One region of the Clostridium algidicarnis genome, then DNA from elsewhere that is predicted to be linked to it. Evidence: riboswitches for the same ligand, from Rfam matches in the RefSeq annotation. Region 1 holds a riboswitch; each other region holds the start of a gene.
What was found. Region 1 has a riboswitch for cobalamin ahead of BV55_RS0108330 (Ig-like domain-containing protein). Riboswitches for the same ligand answer to the same signal wherever they lie in the genome.

Region 1 (4,314 bases):
ATGCTAGATGTGGTGGAAATAGTGGATGTGTTGAAACCGGTGCCTTTGGTAAGGAAGCATATATTCTTACAGGATACTTTAATTTACCAAAGATATTGGAAATAACTTTAAATAATGGTATTGATGTTATGACTGGTGAAAAGTTAGGAATTGAAACAGGAAATGTTAATGAACTTAAAACTTATGATGAACTATTTGAAGCATACAAAAAACAACTTAAGCATTTTATTGATATTAAAGTAAGAGGTAATAGGGTTATTGAAAGAATATATGCAACTATGATGCCAGTACCATTTCTTTCAATTGTAACGTCTGATTGCATTTCCAATGGAAAAGACTATAATGCAGGTGGTGCTAGATACAATGTTAGTTATATACAAGGTGTCGGCATAGGTACAATCACAGATGCTCTAACAGCTATAAAGTATCAAGTATTTGATAAAAAGAATATAACTATGGATGAATTGGCTGAAACATTAAAGGATAATTTTGAGGGCCATGAAGATGTGTTAAAACTTTTAAAAGACAGAACTCCTAAGTACGGAAATGATGATGACTATGCAGATGACGTAATGAAGGAGATATTTGAAGCATTCTTTAAAGAAGTAGATGGTAGGAAAAATGGTAAGGGTGGAGTGTTTAAAATAAATATGCTCCCAACTACATGCCATGTTTATTTTGGATCGGTTATAGGAGCAACTTCAAATGGAAGAAAGGCTTATGTTCCACTTTCAGAAGGGATTTCACCAGAAAAAGGGGCAGACTTAAAAGGGCCTACAGCAGTTATTAAATCAGCAGCTAAGATGGATCATCTAAAAACAGGTGGAACTTTGTTAAATCAAAAGTTTACACCATCCGTTGTAGAGGGAGAAAAGGGTCTTAATAATATGGCAGATTTAGTAAGGTCATACTTTAAATTAGATGGACACCATATTCAATTTAATGTAGTGAACAAAGAAGTACTAATAGAGGCACAAAAAAGCCCTGATGAATACAAAAATCTTATAGTACGAGTTGCAGGATACAGTGACTATTTCAATAATCTTGATAAGGTATTACAAAATGAAATAATTGACAGAACTGAACAAACCTTTGCATAGTGTAGCTCTGTTAAAATATAAGGGGATGTAATTATGAAAAAGACAATAGGATTTATAGGATGTGGAAACATGGGACTTGCTATGGTGGGAGGAATTATTAAAAGTAATATAGTTTCTTCAGATAGCATAATAGTTGGAGATTTAAATGAGAAAAGTTTAAACGCAGCTAAAGAAAAGTATAATATTAATACAACTACTGATAATAATGAGGTTGCTAAAATTTCAGATATATTAATATTATCCGTAAAACCAAATTTATACAAGGTGATAATTAATCAAATAAAAGATGTAGTAAAAGAAGATGTAATAATTGTAACTATTGCAGCGGGAAAAGATATTAAGGGCACAGAAGAAACATTTGGGAGAAAGTTAAAGGTAATTAGAGTAATGCCTAATACTCCAGCACTTGTTGGAGAAGGTATGTCTGCAATATGTCCTAATGACATGGTAACTAAAGAAGAATTAGAGTATATGGTTACTATATTTGAAAGCTTTGGGAAAGCAGAAATAGTTGGTGAAAAATTAATGGATGTGGTAACCGCTGTAAGTGGATCAGCGCCAGCTTATGTGTATATGTTTATAGAGGCTATGGCGGATGCTGCAGTATTAGATGGCATGCCAAGGAACCAAGCTTATAAGTTCGCAGCTCAAGCAGTATACGGGTCTGCAAAAATGGTATTAGAAACAGGGATGCATCCAGGAGCTTTAAAAGATATGGTTTGTTCTCCAGGTGGCACAACCATAGAGGCTGTAGCAACTCTTGAAGAAAAGGGACTAAGAACAGCAGTTATTTCAGCTATGAGAAACTGTACTAAAAAGTCTATTGAGATGTCTAATTTAAAATAAGGTATGCATTTATGGAAATAATTAAGATGCTGTTAGAAGTTTAGAATCTTGTTTATATAACTTAAAAAAAACTCCTTTGGGAGTTTTTTTAAAGTCGTTAATATATTGTTAATATATAAAGAGTAAATAGAAGTTAGACCTTATAGCAAGGAGCTAGATTGCTTATATAAAAGTTAACAAGTTTTGAATAAACTATTAAATATATTAAAATAGATATAGAAAATTAAATAAGACTAAATCAACTACGAATTTATAAGATTATATAAGTTAAAAGGGAACCAGGTTAAAATCCTGGACGGTACGGCCACTGTATTTGGGGAGCTACTTCAATGTTATTATAAAGTCACTGGAATTTATTTTTCTGGGAAGGCGGAAGGATGCTATGAACCATAAGTCAGGACATCTAACTAGTTGAAAGTGTAGTAGGGGCCTTCCGATTAAAGGTTTAACACAAGATATTAAGATTTCTATATAAGTTTACTATTATACTATAAGTATATTTATATAGGGTTTGTATATATTAGTTAAACCTTAGCCTTTAAAGCTAAGGTTTTTTATTATTATAGAATAATTTTAATGCACCTATTCACAGTGAAAAGCTAAGTGATAGGTGCATTTTGCTTTTAACTAGGACCTTTTATATAAATAACATAAATTTAGGTAAATGAGTTTATCTAATAAGGAGGTATTAAAAACTGAAATTAAAAAATCGTTTTAATCTTAAACAAAGAAAGGGTGTTAGTATGAAAAGAAATAAATTCCAATCTTTAAGTATCGTTTTAATTTTTTCTATACTTTTAAATATCATATCATATGTTCCGGTTAAAGCTTTGGCAGAAGACAAGGAAGATTTAATAGAAGAAGCTATAGAAACAACAAAAGGTAATATAAAGTCACTTTCAAAGTATGAAGATAATGATACATTAGCCTTAAATTTATTAGGGGAAAATATAGATTCAAATAAAATAAATATTTATGAATATAAGAGTCTTAAAACTTATCCAAAGAATATTATAAATTTAGTTGCAGCAGGTAAGAATCCTGAAGATTATGAAGGCAAAAATTATGTAAAAGAAGTCTTAGATGGACAAACAGAAAGTGGACTTTTTGTAGTAAATAATGAGCAGGAAGATTCATATCCTGAAAATATGGCAAATGCCATTATTGCAATGGACATGACTAAGGCTGAATATAATAAAGTATCAGCAGTTAAGTTATTAATGAGCTTTGCAAAAGAATCTGAAGAAGGTAAGAGTTTTGATGACAATGTTGTAAAAACATCTCTTGCAATAATTGCTTTATCTTCACATAAAGATGTAGAAGGTGTTAATGCGTTAATTGAAGAGTTAAAGGAATATTTAAAAAGTGAACAGCTTTATGATGGTAGTTTTTCAATTAATTCTTTAGCAGATGATGATTCAGATTCAGAAGGAAATGCAGTAGCTACAGCTATGGTAATACATGCCCTTGTAGCACTTGGGGAAAATCCACTAGAGGATGAATGGGTTAAAGATGGTACAAATCTTTTAACAGCTCTATTATCTTTTAAAGAAGAAGACAAGTTTATATTCAATAGTACTTATAGAAAAGTTTCAGAAAATGAAGCCACATCTCTTTCAATACTAGCTTTAAAGAGTATGGAAACGGGCAAGTCAGCATATAAGACAGTAAAGCAAGAACAAAAAGAAGCGAATTCTATAGAGATAGTAGCAGCTAATACTTCTATTAAAGAAGGTAAAACTCTATCTTTAGAAACAAAGATTTTAGATAAAGATAAAGATATAGTACAAGGTAATGAAATTATATGGACTATAGATGATGAAAATATTGCATCCATAGACGAAAAAGGTATATTAAAAGCTAAAATTCACGGAACAACTAATGTTCATGCTTTGATAAAAGGGAATGAAGATATAAGTAGTGATATAAGTATAAGTGTGTATTCTCCTGTAGCAAAATCTATAGAAATATTAAATACTGAAGAATCTATAGAAATTGGAGATAGCATACCTTTAAAATCTATGGTAAAAGACCAGGATGGCGAAGATATTAAAAATGCAAATTTGATTTGGAGTGTGGATAATAAAAAGCTAGCTTCAATTGATAACGATGGATTTTTAAAAGCACGCAAAGAAGGTATTATAACAGTATTTGCACAACTAGATAATGATCAGAATATAAAGATAGCAAAAAGCTTTAATATTAAAAAGCCTAGTTCATTAGAAGACATAAGTGTGGAAGATAAGGCAAAAATAAAAAATGAAATCGAAAATTTAAAGAAGTTTTATGAAATGGAAACTGTAGAATCTATGGTTCCAATTGCCTTAAGTAAGGTTAATGTAGATCAAAAGATATTAGACAAGGTTTA
Region 2 (4,314 bases), 730 kb from region 1:
GAGAATATAATCGCTATAAAAGGACCCTTAGATAAAGCTTTAAATAAAGCTTTTATAGAGGCCTTTGACGCTAAAATTATAGTTATGAAGGATAGTGGAGTTCAAGGTGGAACTATAGAAAAGATAGAAGCTGCAATAGAACTAGATTTATGGGTTGTTGTTATAGGGCGTAAAGACAAACCCACTGGTATTTGTTTTAATGATGAGACTAAGCTTTCAGAGTACCTAAGCTCTATTCTATAGGAGTATTTATGAATTATGTAAGCAAATATCCTGGTAGCCTTGGGGAAATATTCCAAGGAAAGATGAAAGATAGAGATTTGCTCTTATCCTTTCCTTGTGATATTTATACTGAGGTTACCTTAAAAGAAGAAAAAAGAAAAGATTTAGATAATAATAATAATAAATGCTATGAATTTTTAAAAGCTGCCCTTAAAATTTGGGGATATGAAAGGTTTTATGAAGACTTTATAATAGACATTAAATCAGATATACCAAGAGGAAAAGGATTTGCTAGTAGCACTGCAGATATATGTGCCTTATATAATTCTTTATTAAAGTGTTTTAACAAAAGCTTTTCGGAGGAAGAACTTATAAAGTTAGCTGTATCTATAGAGCCTACAGATAGTATAATATTTGAAAAGGCTACATTATTTCAATATAAAGATGGCAAATTTTCTTTAGAACTTGGGAATTATATGGAGTTTTATGTTATGGTATATGAAGGGAAAAGATTAATAAATACCATAGATTTTAATAAAACATCAATAGGTGATTTAGCTAAATTAGATTATTTAGAAAAAGACCTAATGGAAGCCTTTAATAAGAAAAGTATTAGAAAGTTAGCAAAAGTAAGTACAGATAGTATTGTTTTAAATGAAGGAAGACTTCATTACTCCATTTTAAATGATGTTATTAAAATATGTGAAGACACTAAAGGACTTGGGATAATAGGGGGTCATAGTGGAGATATTTTAGGCATAATATATGAAGATGAAGAAGGTCTTAAAAAAGGTTTAGACTTAAATATAAAGATTAAAGATTATAGATGTTATGGAATAAAGACGTTAGATTCTATTGATAGATATAGAAAGAAGGGATAAGTATGAAAAAGTTATATGTAATTGGAATGGGCCCAGGGGGAATTGAACATATGTCAATAAAGGCACGAAAATCCTTAGAGGAAAGTGAAGTTATTGTAGGTTATGTAAAATACATAGATATGATTAAGTCCTTAATTGAAGGTAAAGAAGTTTATGCAACAGGAATGAAGGGCGAAGAGGAAAGATGTAAGCAAGCTTTAAGTATGGCAGAAAGTAAGACTGTGTCTATAGTTAGTACTGGAGATGCCGGAATATATGGTATGGCTGGACTTATACTAGAGTTATGTAAAGAAGAAGATATGGATAGTGTAGAGGTTGTACCAGGTATAACAGCGGCTTCAGCTGCTGCATCTATGGTAGGCGCACCTTTAATGCATGATAATTGCAATATTAGTTTAAGTGATCTTATGACACCATATTCACTAATTAAAAAAAGAGTAGAACTTGCTGCAAATGCAGACTTTGTAATTTCATTATATAATCCTAAAAGTAAGGGGAGACCAAATTATCTAAGAGAATGTATAGATATAATAAAGACTTTTAGAAAAGGAAGTACACCTGTAGCTATTGTGAAAAATGCTCTTAGAGATGGTGAAGAAAAGGAGATATTTACCTTAGATACTTTCGAAGATACTAATGTAGATATGTTTACTATTGTAATTATAGGAAATAGTGAAAGTTATATAAAGGGAGATAAGTTTCTTACACCTAGAGGATATCTGAGTAGATAGGTAGAATAGTTTATAGGATATAATTAAAAATTTAATAAAAGTTTAGGTGCCTTTTTTAGTAAAGGTGAAAAGGGAATGTGGTAAAAGCCACAGCAGCCCCCGCTACTGTATTTGAGTACAAACCTTACATGCCACTTCTTTAAATGAGGGAAGGGTAAGGGGAGGATGATTCATAAGCCAGGAGACCTGCCTAAACAAATAAACAAACTTTCGGAGGGAAGGTATTAGAAAAATCAAAGTAATTAATGATTTTGTATACTAATGACGCCCTTAGGGCGTCATTTTTTGTATAAATATAAATTTAATAGGAGGAAAAGAAATGAAGAAAAAGAGTGTTTTTATCTTATCGTTACTAATGTTTTTGGGAGGTACCTATATGGCAAATGCAATGCATATTGTAGAAGGATTTTTAAGTCCTTTATGGTGTGTGGTTTACTTTGCATTAAGTGCACCATTTTTCATACTAGGGCTCAGGGATATAAAAAGTAAAACAAAAGATAACAAAGATTTAAAGATGTTATTAGCCTTAGTTGCAGCCTATGCATTTGTACTGTCAGCAATGAAGCTACCGTCAGTTAGTGGTAGTAGTTCTCATCCTACAGGTACAGGACTTGGAGCTATCTTATTTGGACCTTATGTTATGAGTGTTGTTGGAAGTATAGTATTACTGTTCCAAGCAATATTTTTAGCACATGGTGGTATTACAACTTTAGGTGCTAACGTATTTTCTATGGGTATTGTAGGACCTATAATATCTTATGTTATTTATAGAGCACTAAAAAATAAGAATAAAAGATTAGCTGTGTTTTTAGCAGCAGCCTTAGGAGATTTAGTCACATATATAGTTACCTCATTACAACTAGGACTAGCATTCCCAGCCACAGATGGCGGAGTTTTAGCCTCTTTTATAAAGTTTATAGGAATATTTGCTATAACACAAATTCCACTTGCTGTAATAGAAGGAATTTTAACTGTTGGTATATTTGAATTCATTGAAAAGCATTCTAAAGAAGAATTAATATCATTAGGCGGGGTGAAATAATATGAAAAAGAAAATGATAACTATGATAGTTTTATGCTTCATCATAATAGTAGGAGCACTTGTAATTGGAAGAAATGGTGAATTTGAAGGGGCTGATTCTATGGCTGAAGAGGCTATAATGGAAATAGATGCTTCTTATGAACCATGGTTTAGCCATATATGGGAGCCACCATCAGGGGAAATAGAAAGCTTCTTATTTGCATTACAAGCAGCTGCAGGTGCTGGATTCATAGGTTACTATATTGGTAGAAAAACTGTATGCTCAAAGAAGTAATACTTCTTTCTAAAGTCAATGATAAATCAATAGTAAATCCTTTAGAAAAGATATTTATATCATTAGGTGCTATTATAATTTTAGGATTTAGCAAAAGCTATTTACCAATAATAATAAACATAATATTTTTTGGATTTATGCATTTTAAAAATAAGCATTATTTTAATATAGTAATGAAATTTTCATTAGGTACAGCAGCATTTGCTTTAATTTCGTCCATAACCTTTTTCTTTGATTATGGGGCTAAAGCTACCTTTTTAATAATAGCTAAGTCTTTTTCTGGTGGGCTTTGTGTAGGTTATTTATCACTTACCACCCCTATGGATGATATTTTGAATCTGCTTCATAAATCTAAATACTTACAGGACTTTTGTGATATAGCAAAAAGTATGGAAAGATTTATATTACTTTTAGAAGAGGAACTTATTATAATGACTAGTTCAGTTAAAAGTAGAAATGGATTTGATACCTTTAATCTTAAAATTAAAAATAGCGCTAAAATAGCTGGATTACTTTTTGTAAACACACTTAGAAGGTGGAATAATATAAAGGATGCTATAAATAGCAGATGTTATAATGGAACTTTAAATTATACCGCAAATTACAATAAGATTAATGTTAAGCATATGTTATTTATAGGTATGTATTTACTTTTTGTAAGTGTAATTATGATTATTTAATATTAAAAGGCTTAAAAGATATAATATATTTTTTAAGCCTTTTAGTTTTTAAAAAAGGGTTTTGTATAATTATAACTATGTAAAAATATTTTTTTCTGCTATACTAAACAGAATATAGTGTAAATGTATTAAATATAATGAAGACTTTTAGTATTAATCTTAAATTAAGATTGATATTAAAAGTTATTATTCTGAGAGAAAAGGTGAATTAATGAATATACTTAAGGGCAAAATAGCAGTAGTAACAGGATCTTCAAAAGGTATAGGAAGAGCTATAGCTAAAAAACTTGCTACAGAAGGGGCCTTAGTTGTAGTGAATTATAAGAGTGATGATGCTTCAGCTATGAATGTGGTAGATGAAATAAAAGATGCAGGTGGGTATGCAATTAAATATAAGGCAGATGTATCAAAATATGATGAGGCTAAGATACTTATAGAAGATACTTTTAAGACTTTCGGAAAGATAGATATACTAGTAAATAAT
Region 3 (4,314 bases), 780 kb from region 1:
AATGCCTCTTGCGGCTATATCTGTTGCAACTAAAACTCTTGTTTTGCCTTCTTTAAAATTGCTTAAAGCTAATTGCCTTGCAGATTGTGACTTATTTCCATGTATAGCTTGAGCATTTATTCCTGCCTTAACTAGGTCTTCAGTTATCTTATTTGCTCCGTGCTTTGTTCTTGAAAATACTAGAGCAGAAACAATAGATTTGTCTTCCAATAAGTGAATTAGTAATGATCTTTTATTCTTTTTTGAAACAAAGTATACTGATTGATCAACAGTATCAATAGTAGAAGAAACAGGTGCTACTGCAACTTTAACTGGATCTTTTAAGATGGAATCCACTAATTTTTTAATCTCGTTTGGCATAGTTGCTGAAAACAACATGTTTTGCCTAGTTACAGGTAATCTTGTTATGATTTTTTTTACATCATGTATCATACCCATATCAAGCATGCAATCTGCCTCATCAAGGACAAAGAACTCTACACGATGTAGATCAATAAACTTTTGATTAACCAGGTCAATTAATCTTCCAGGTGTTGCAACCAAAATATCCACTCCAGATTTTAATGCATTAGTTTGTGGATTTTGAGATACGCCACCAAAGATAACTAAGGTTTTAAGGTCTATATATTTCCCGTAAGATTCAAAGCTTTCACCAATTTGAATAGCAAGTTCTCTAGTAGGAGCAAGTATAAGTGCCTTAATATGGTTGGATTTTGACTTAGGGTTTTCTTTATTAATCATAAGCTGAAGTATAGGTATAGCAAAGGCAGCTGTTTTACCAGTACCAGTTTGTGCACAACCTAGAAAGTCTCTTCCATTAAGTATAGGGGGAATAGACTGCTCTTGTATAGGTGTTGGCTTTTCATATCCTTCAAGTTTTAAAGCCTTTTTTATTGGGGTTATAATATTTAAGTTTTCAAATAACATTTTTTCTCCTTAAAGGTGGATATTCTAAGTTTTAAATGAGCTAAATCTATTAAATGACATTGTGTAATTTTATTTTAAACTAAACAATCATTATTATGATAATACAACATTTAAGAAACCACCATTTTTAATTACGTATTTTAGTATATATTATTGTTGATAAATATCAATAAAATTCACAGTTTTAAAAATCATAATATTTAATTATAGTAAAAGATATTTATATTTGTATTTTTATAAGGGTGATAATATTTTACGACTTTAATATAATAACACAAACTAATGGATTTCCCTAAAATATATTAAATAATACACAACTTATGTGGTTAAATTTTCTATGGATGTTAATAATATAAAAGGCAGAGTATTTATTATAAAAAGTAACTATTAATTTATACTTGTGTAATATATGGAACATTTGAGGTGAAAGCAATGAGAATACCAAATCACATAGGAATAATTCCAGATGGCAATAGAAGATGGGCTATAGATAAAGGCTTATCTAAAGAAAGCGGATATAAATCAGGTATTGATCCTGGATTATTACTTTTTAAGTTATGTGAAAAACTAGGAATTAAAGAGATAACCTATTATGGATTTACAGTAGATAATACTAAAAGACCAAGGGAACAAATAAAGGCATTTACAGAGGCTTGTATTAATTCTGTAAACATACTTTTAAAGGAGGATGCTGAACTTCTTGTAGTAGGAAATACTAAATCTCCAATGTTTCCAAAAGAATTGCTTCCTTATACTACAAGGAGGGTCTTTGGGAAGGGAGGAATGAAGGTTAATTTTCTTGTTAATTATAGTTGGAAGTGGGATCTTGAGCATCTAAAGAGGTCTAAAAGTGTAAGCAATAACATTACAAATCAAATTCAATCTTACGATGTTTCAAAAATGGATTTAATTATAAGGTGGGGAGGACGAAGAAGATTAAGTGGATTTCTTCCAGTGCAGTCTATTTATTCTGATTTTTATATAATAGAAGATTATTGGCCAAATTTTAAAGAAAAACATTTTTATGATGCAATAAATTGGTATGATGCTCAAGATATAACTCTTGGGGGATAATAGGATATTAAATATAAAGACTTCACTGATTGTAACCTGTTGAATAGAGCATAAATAACTGATATAATTAAAGCGTAGCATAATAAAATAATAATTGTTTTAGGTACCTTTTTAGGTTTAATAGGGAAAGTGGTGAAGATCCACTACAGCCCCCGCTACTGTATACGGCGACAAAACCAAATCCACTGGAGATTATCTCTTTCTCTGGGAAGGATGGTGAAGGATGACCCGTGAGTCAGGAGACCTGCCTTAGACAATGTATGGGACTTCGGAGGGAAGCAAAGCCATGAATAATAAGTATTAATAATACTGATTTTTTTGTTGTGTAATTATTGAGCTTATTGATTCATAAGATTAGATACTTTATGCCTCCGTTTTACGGAGGTTTTATTTATTTAATTTTTATGAGTCATTTAGTATCTATCATCATTAATGTAACTAATAACTTTTTCAATTTAAGCATTAGTGGTAAGAAAGTATAGAGATTAGTTTATATCTTTTAGGAGATGTTAGCATCATGGAAATTGTTGATACTATAGCTTAGTAAAAAAAATATGTGGGGAGAATATCTAAATGAGTAAAATCAAAAGTCACAGAGAAATCAGAAAAGAAAAAGAAAAGGAAAAGGAATGGTACGTTAAGGTAATTAATATTTTAATAGGAAGTTTCCTTTATTCTATTGCAATCAATGCATTTATAATACCTCATAGACTTTTAAGTGGAGGAGCTGCAGGGATATCTCTTATCTTACAATATGTATCAAATATACCTTCAGGGTATTGGGTTTTTATTATTAATATACCGGTATTTATTATAGGGTATAAGTTAGTAAATAGAGAGTTTGTAGTTTTAAGTTTTATTGGAATGGTATCAATGTCTATATTTTTAGTTTTAACAAAGGATATGGTAAGTGTACTTAAAATAGAGGATATTTTTATATCAACTTTAGCAGGAGCCGTTGTGAGTGGAATAGGAATGGGAATGATATTTAAACAAGGTGCCTCTCAAGGAGGGACTGACATAGTAGCTATAATCCTTCGAAAAAGAAATGGAATGAAAATGTCCACTTTATACTTTGCTCTAAATGGTGTAATTGCAATGATGGGAATCTTCGTTACAAATCTTACATTAACACTTTATACTTTATTATTGATGTATATAAAATCAGTGGTTATAGATAAGGTTTTAAATAGCTTTAATAAGAAAAAGATATTATTAATAGTTACGTCTAAGGAAGAAGAAGTATCAGATTGCATAATTAAAAAGATAGGAAGAGGCACTACCTTCCTTTACGGTGAGGGGGCATATACTGGTGTCAAAAGGAAGATAATATACTGTGTAGTTAGTGAAAATGAATTAAATATGGTTCAAAAATTAGTAGAAGAAATAGATGAGTCAGCTCTTATTTCAGTTTCGGAAGCGGCAGATGTTCACGGAAATGGATTTTTACGATCGGTTATATAATAAAATTATAGGGGGGGTATTATGAGAGAGAAGGGAAAGGAATTAATTTTTATAAGTATAGGTAATTTAATGGTGGCATCAGGTATGTACTTTTTTCTTATGCCTAATAATTTAGCTACTGGAGGAGTTAATGGACTTGGTTTAATAATTAATTATTATTTACCTAAGTTCCCTGTTGGTGCTTTGATGATGATGATGAATTTAATCTTATTTACCGTAGGCTTCTTAATCATAGGAAAGGCCTTTGGAGCAAAAACTATATATACAAGTTTAGAACTTTCAGGCATGATATGGATAATGGAAAAGCTATGGCCTTTAAGTGGGCCTTTAGTAAACGATATGATTATAGAATTAATATTTGGTATATTAATGACTGGTATAGGTATGGGCATCATATTTTATCAAAATGCATCTACTGGTGGCACTGATATAATTGCTAAAATAATAAATAAGATTTTTAACATTAATATGGGGGTAGCCTTATTAATATCAGATTTCACAATAACGCTTATGGCTGGAGCTACCTTTGGTTTAAGAATTGGTATGTATGCATTACTTGGAGTTATTATAAATAGCTTTGTAATTGACTCAGTAATTGAAGGCTTTAATATATGTAAAGAAGTTGTGGTTATAAGTTCAAATGGTGATAAAGTCAAAAAATATATTATGGATGAATTAGAAAGAGGAATTACAATATATTCTGCCAATGGAGGATATACAGAAGAAACAAAAGAGGTTATAACTACGGTTCTAGATAGAAGAGAGGTAATAAAATTAAATAAGTATATTAAAGGAATAGATAAGGATGCTTTTATAATAGTTAGAAGTGTTCATGAGGCTATAGGTGAG
Region 4 (4,314 bases), 1.3 Mb from region 1:
AATTTCTTTATAAATGCTTAACTCTATCTCTTTCTTCTGCTTTTTTTGCATCATTAAATCTATCTAAAGTACCTACAAGATATCCTGTTATTCTACGAATACGTTGGAATTTTACATCTTCTTCTTTTCTACCACATCCCGGGCACTGTTCCCCTATTATACCTGAATATCCGCAGACTGGATCTCTATCTAAAGGGTGATTTATAGAACCATATCCTACACCACACTCTTTCATAGTTCTAATTACCTTTTCAAAGGCTTGAAGATTCTGACTTGGATCACCATCTAACTCTACATAAGTTATATGTCCTCCATTTGTAAGTTCATGATAAGGTGCTTCTATTTTTATCTTATTAAATGCTCCTATTTCATAATAAACTGGAACATGAAAACTATTAGTATAGTACTCCCTATCCGTAACTCCTTCAATTGATCCATATATTTCTCTATCAAGTTTTACAAAACGGCCAGCAGTACCTTCAGCAGGAGTTCCTATAATAGAAAAATTAAGCTTATATTTTTCTGTTGCAAGGTCCATAGCATTTCTCATGTATGAAATAATTTCAAGTCCTAACTTTTGGGCATCCTTTGACTCTCCGTGATGACTTCCTGTTAATGCTTTAAGGCATTCACCAAGTCCTATAAATCCTGCAGATAAAGTTCCATGCTTAAGTACTTCTCCTACTTCATCTTCCCAGGATAACTTATCTGAATCTATCCAGACTCCCTGTCCCATAAGAAAAGGAAAATTCTTAACCTTTTTCTTTGATTGAATCTCAAATCTTTCTTTTAATTGATCTATAACAATATCCATTTCTTTATCAAGCTCTTCAAAAAACTTTTCTATATTTTTATTGCTTTTCAAAGCTATTCTTGGAAGATTTATGGTTGTAAAGCTAAGATTGCCCCTTCCATAAACTACTTCTTTTGACTTATCATTAATATTACTCATAACTCTTGTTCTACATCCCATATATGCTATTTCTGTATTAGGATTTCCTTCTTTGTAATATTTAAGATTAAAAGGAGCATCTATAAATGAATAATTGGGAAATAGCCTTTTTGCACTAACTCTAAAAGAAAGTTTAAATAAATCATAATTAGGATCACCTTCATTATAATTTACCCCTTCCTTAACTTTAAATATTTGAATAGGGAATATTGGCGTCTCACCATTTCCAAGTCCTCTTTCAGTAGCTAAAAGAAGATTTTTAACTACCATTCTTCCTTCCGCCGAAGTATCAGTTCCATAGTTTACAGAACTGAATGGAACCTGGGCCCCTGCACGGCTATGCATGGTATTTAAATTATGTATAAAAGCCTCCATTGCTTGATATGTGCATCTATCTGTTTCACTATTTGCCTTTCTTTTAGCAAATTCTTGAACCTTTTCTACTATACTATTATCATCTATATATTTACATAAATATTCTTTTTCAATTTTTATATATTTTTCATCATTTTCTAGAGAAGGCATAAGATCATAATCTTCTTTAATCTCTTGGAATATATTCTCAGTAAAATCTAATATATCTTCTTTTTCTGTTAATAGTTCTAAAGCATTTACAATATTTTTTCTATATAATTTCACATAGGTCTTCCTTACACCAATAGCTAACCCATAATCAAAATTTGGAATACTTTGGCCTCCATGCTGGTCATTTTGATTAGATTGAATAGCAATACAGGCTAAAGCAGAATAACTTTGAATATCCTTAGGTTCTCTTAAGTATCCATGTCCTGTGCTAAATCCATCTTTAAATAACTTAATAATATCTATCTGACAACAAGTAGTAGTAAGTGTTAAAAAATCTAAGTCATGTATGTGAATATCTCCATCCTTATGAGCTCTTGAATGCTTAGGATTTAAAACAAACATCTCATTAAATTCCTTAGCACCTTCTGAACCATATTTAAGCATAGTCCCCATGGCAGTATTTCCATCTATGTTAGCATTTTCACGTTTTATGTCATTGTCTTCTGCTTGTTTAAATGTTAAATCCTCATATACCTTCATAAGCCTTGTATTCATTTCTCTAACCCTTGTTCTTTCAGCTCTGTACAATATATAAGCTTTGGCAGTTTTTGCATATTCATTTTCTATAAGAACTTTTTCAACTATATCTTGTATCTCCTCAACAGTTGGAATATTTATTTCGTCTTCTTCTAGTAAATTCGCTACTTTTTTAGCTAAATCAAACGCTATATCATAATCATATTCATTTATAGATTTAGTGGCCTTAATCATGGCATTCGTAATCTTCTCCATATTAAAAGCTACTTCTCTACCATCTCTTTTTTTAATCTTTGTAATCATAAACATTACTTCCTTCCATAAAAAGCTTTGCTTTCTTTTTTAAACAATAACTTTTCCATCATAAAACATTTTCTAGTTTAAATCAATAGAATTAAATTAAAAAATCCTTCTGCAAATGTAGGCAGAAGGATAATAGCTAAAATTTAGATTTTAACTACCTCACCCCTCTATACTTCGTAGAGTAAACAGTGATTACAATATAGGCAGGTCTTCTGACTTTGGCTCATCAACATCTGCCCCTTCCCGATAAATCAGTGGTAATGGCAAACCTCTCTCCAGTACAGCGGCGAGACCGTTTAGGATTTTAACCTAATTCCCTTTTAAGCTACAATGTTTGTAGCCACCTATATAATTCAATATCTAGTTAATAAAATCTTATCACACACTATATATTGTGTCAATGAAGATATTTTTTATTGATTTAATTATTAAATTAGCTTTATCACAGTATTTTTAACATTTAAATTAAGGTTCTACAGGCCATTATAAAGGTTTCCACTTTACTTTTTATATTCTTTCAACTAATGATATAATTAATTAGATATACTAAAAATTTATGATATGGGGCTGATTATTATTTACAAACTTATTTTGTTTTACTTTATACTTTTAAATATCTTAGGATTTTTATCTATGTACATAGATAAATCAAGATCCAAAAAATCTCAGTGGCGAATAAGCGAAAGCACCTTAATTATTATAGCTGTTTTGGGAGGCAGTATTGGTTCTTATTTAGGCATGAAAAAGTTTAGACACAAAACCAAACACTCTAAGTTTAAATATGGCATACCTTTTATTATCTTTATTCAAATAATAATTATATTTTTAATTTTCAATAAAGATCTTTTGTCACTACTAAAATAATAGTTCTAATAAAATTACTTATTTGTAAAAATAAGTAATGCAAAAAGAGGAGAACTATCTCCTCTTTTTAGTAATATAATCATACTTAAGTACTAGTGAATTATTATCTTTAGATTAAGTTCATTTATCTGGAAGTGTTAATAATGATAACTCTCTATAATGATTAGCTTAACTATATTAAATCTTGGGAAATTCTATAATCACTTTAAATAAGTCTCCATCTACGCTAACTCTAAAATCTCCCCCTTGAAGCTTTGTTAAATTATTTGAAATAGCAAGGCCTAGTCCAGATCCTTCAGTATTTCTAGATTGATCTCCTCTTTTAAATCTTTCTAGTATCTCATCTTCATTAAAATCTATTTCAAAAGCTGATATATTTTTTATAGTTATAACTACTTTATTATCTATATCTTCTATATTAATATAAACTCTTGTATTTTCTAATGAATATTTTAAAGCATTACTAATTTGATTTTCTAATATCCTCCAGGTCTTTTTACCATCTACCATTATATATAATTTCTCTTTAGGAAGATTAATCTTAAAATCTAAAGAGCTTTCCTTGATTTTTTCCTCAAATTCTGCTAAAGCTTGTTTTAAAAGTGATGTTATATCTACCTTTTCTATATTAAGCTCCACCTCTCCGCTAGCAGCTTTTGATGCTTCAAAAAGATCTTCTATAAGAATTTTCAGCCTTTCAGACTTTCTTTCTAAAACCTTTATATAATCCATTCTTTCCTCTTTAGTCAAATCCTCATTTTTAATTAAATCTACATAGGTTATTATAGAAGTTAGAGGAGTCTTTAAATCGTGAGACACATTAGTTATAAGTTCTGTCTTCATCCTTTCACTTTTTACCTCACTATCAATAGACTCTTTAAGTCCACTCTTCATATTGTTTATATTATGAGAAAGGTCTTTTAAAATTCCCTTGCCACCTTCATCAATAACATAATTTAAATCTCCATTAGCGATTTTAAAACTACCAACTACTATCTTATTTAGATAATTTGCAGATTTTACTACATATAATATAACTGAAATTATATAGGTCAGTATATATATGACTAAAATTAATGTTATAAAATCACTAGATCCACGTCTAGATCCACGTAAAGATAACATTGATACCA

Region 2: it holds a riboswitch for cobalamin, as region 1 does, so the genes downstream of both, BV55_RS0111590 (energy-coupling factor ABC transporter permease) here and BV55_RS0108330 (Ig-like domain-containing protein) in region 1, are expected to answer to the same signal.
Region 3: it holds a riboswitch for cobalamin, as region 1 does, so the genes downstream of both, BV55_RS0104605 (YitT family protein) here and BV55_RS0108330 (Ig-like domain-containing protein) in region 1, are expected to answer to the same signal.
Region 4: it holds a riboswitch for cobalamin, as region 1 does, so the genes downstream of both, BV55_RS0114485 (anaerobic ribonucleoside triphosphate reductase) here and BV55_RS0108330 (Ig-like domain-containing protein) in region 1, are expected to answer to the same signal.

Annotation. Positions count from the first base shown of each region.
Region 1 covers NZ_JNLN01000001.1:1,706,924-1,711,237, forward strand. The annotation lists gene hypD (trans-4-hydroxy-L-proline dehydratase) at 1-1,100, shown strand, start outside; gene proC (pyrroline-5-carboxylate reductase) at 1,134-1,946, shown strand; cobalamin riboswitch at 2,181-2,367, shown strand; gene BV55_RS0108330 (Ig-like domain-containing protein) at 2,690-4,314, shown strand, end outside.
Region 2 covers NZ_JNLN01000001.1:2,434,302-2,438,615, forward strand. The annotation lists gene BV55_RS0111575 (cobalt-precorrin-6A reductase) at 1-243, shown strand, start outside; gene BV55_RS0111580 (GHMP family kinase ATP-binding protein) at 252-1,103, shown strand; gene cobJ (precorrin-3B C(17)-methyltransferase) at 1,106-1,834, shown strand; cobalamin riboswitch at 1,862-2,042, shown strand; gene BV55_RS0111590 (energy-coupling factor ABC transporter permease) at 2,154-2,876, shown strand; gene BV55_RS0111595 (energy-coupling factor ABC transporter substrate-binding protein) at 2,878-3,150, shown strand; gene BV55_RS0111600 (CbiQ family ECF transporter T component) at 3,135-3,830, shown strand; gene ymfI (elongation factor P 5-aminopentanone reductase) at 4,042-4,314, shown strand, end outside.
Region 3 covers NZ_JNLN01000001.1:924,652-928,965, reverse strand. The annotation lists gene BV55_RS0104615 (DEAD/DEAH box helicase) at 1-927, opposite strand, end outside; gene BV55_RS0104610 (undecaprenyl diphosphate synthase family protein) at 1,360-2,001, shown strand; cobalamin riboswitch at 2,086-2,267, shown strand; gene BV55_RS0104605 (YitT family protein) at 2,575-3,465, shown strand; gene BV55_RS0104600 (YitT family protein) at 3,487-4,314, shown strand, end outside.
Region 4 covers NZ_JNLN01000001.1:3,017,518-3,021,831, forward strand. The annotation lists gene BV55_RS0114485 (anaerobic ribonucleoside triphosphate reductase) at 8-2,317, opposite strand; cobalamin riboswitch at 2,503-2,680, opposite strand; gene BV55_RS15460 (DUF1294 domain-containing protein) at 2,879-3,181, shown strand; gene BV55_RS14975 (HAMP domain-containing sensor histidine kinase) at 3,359-4,314, opposite strand, start outside.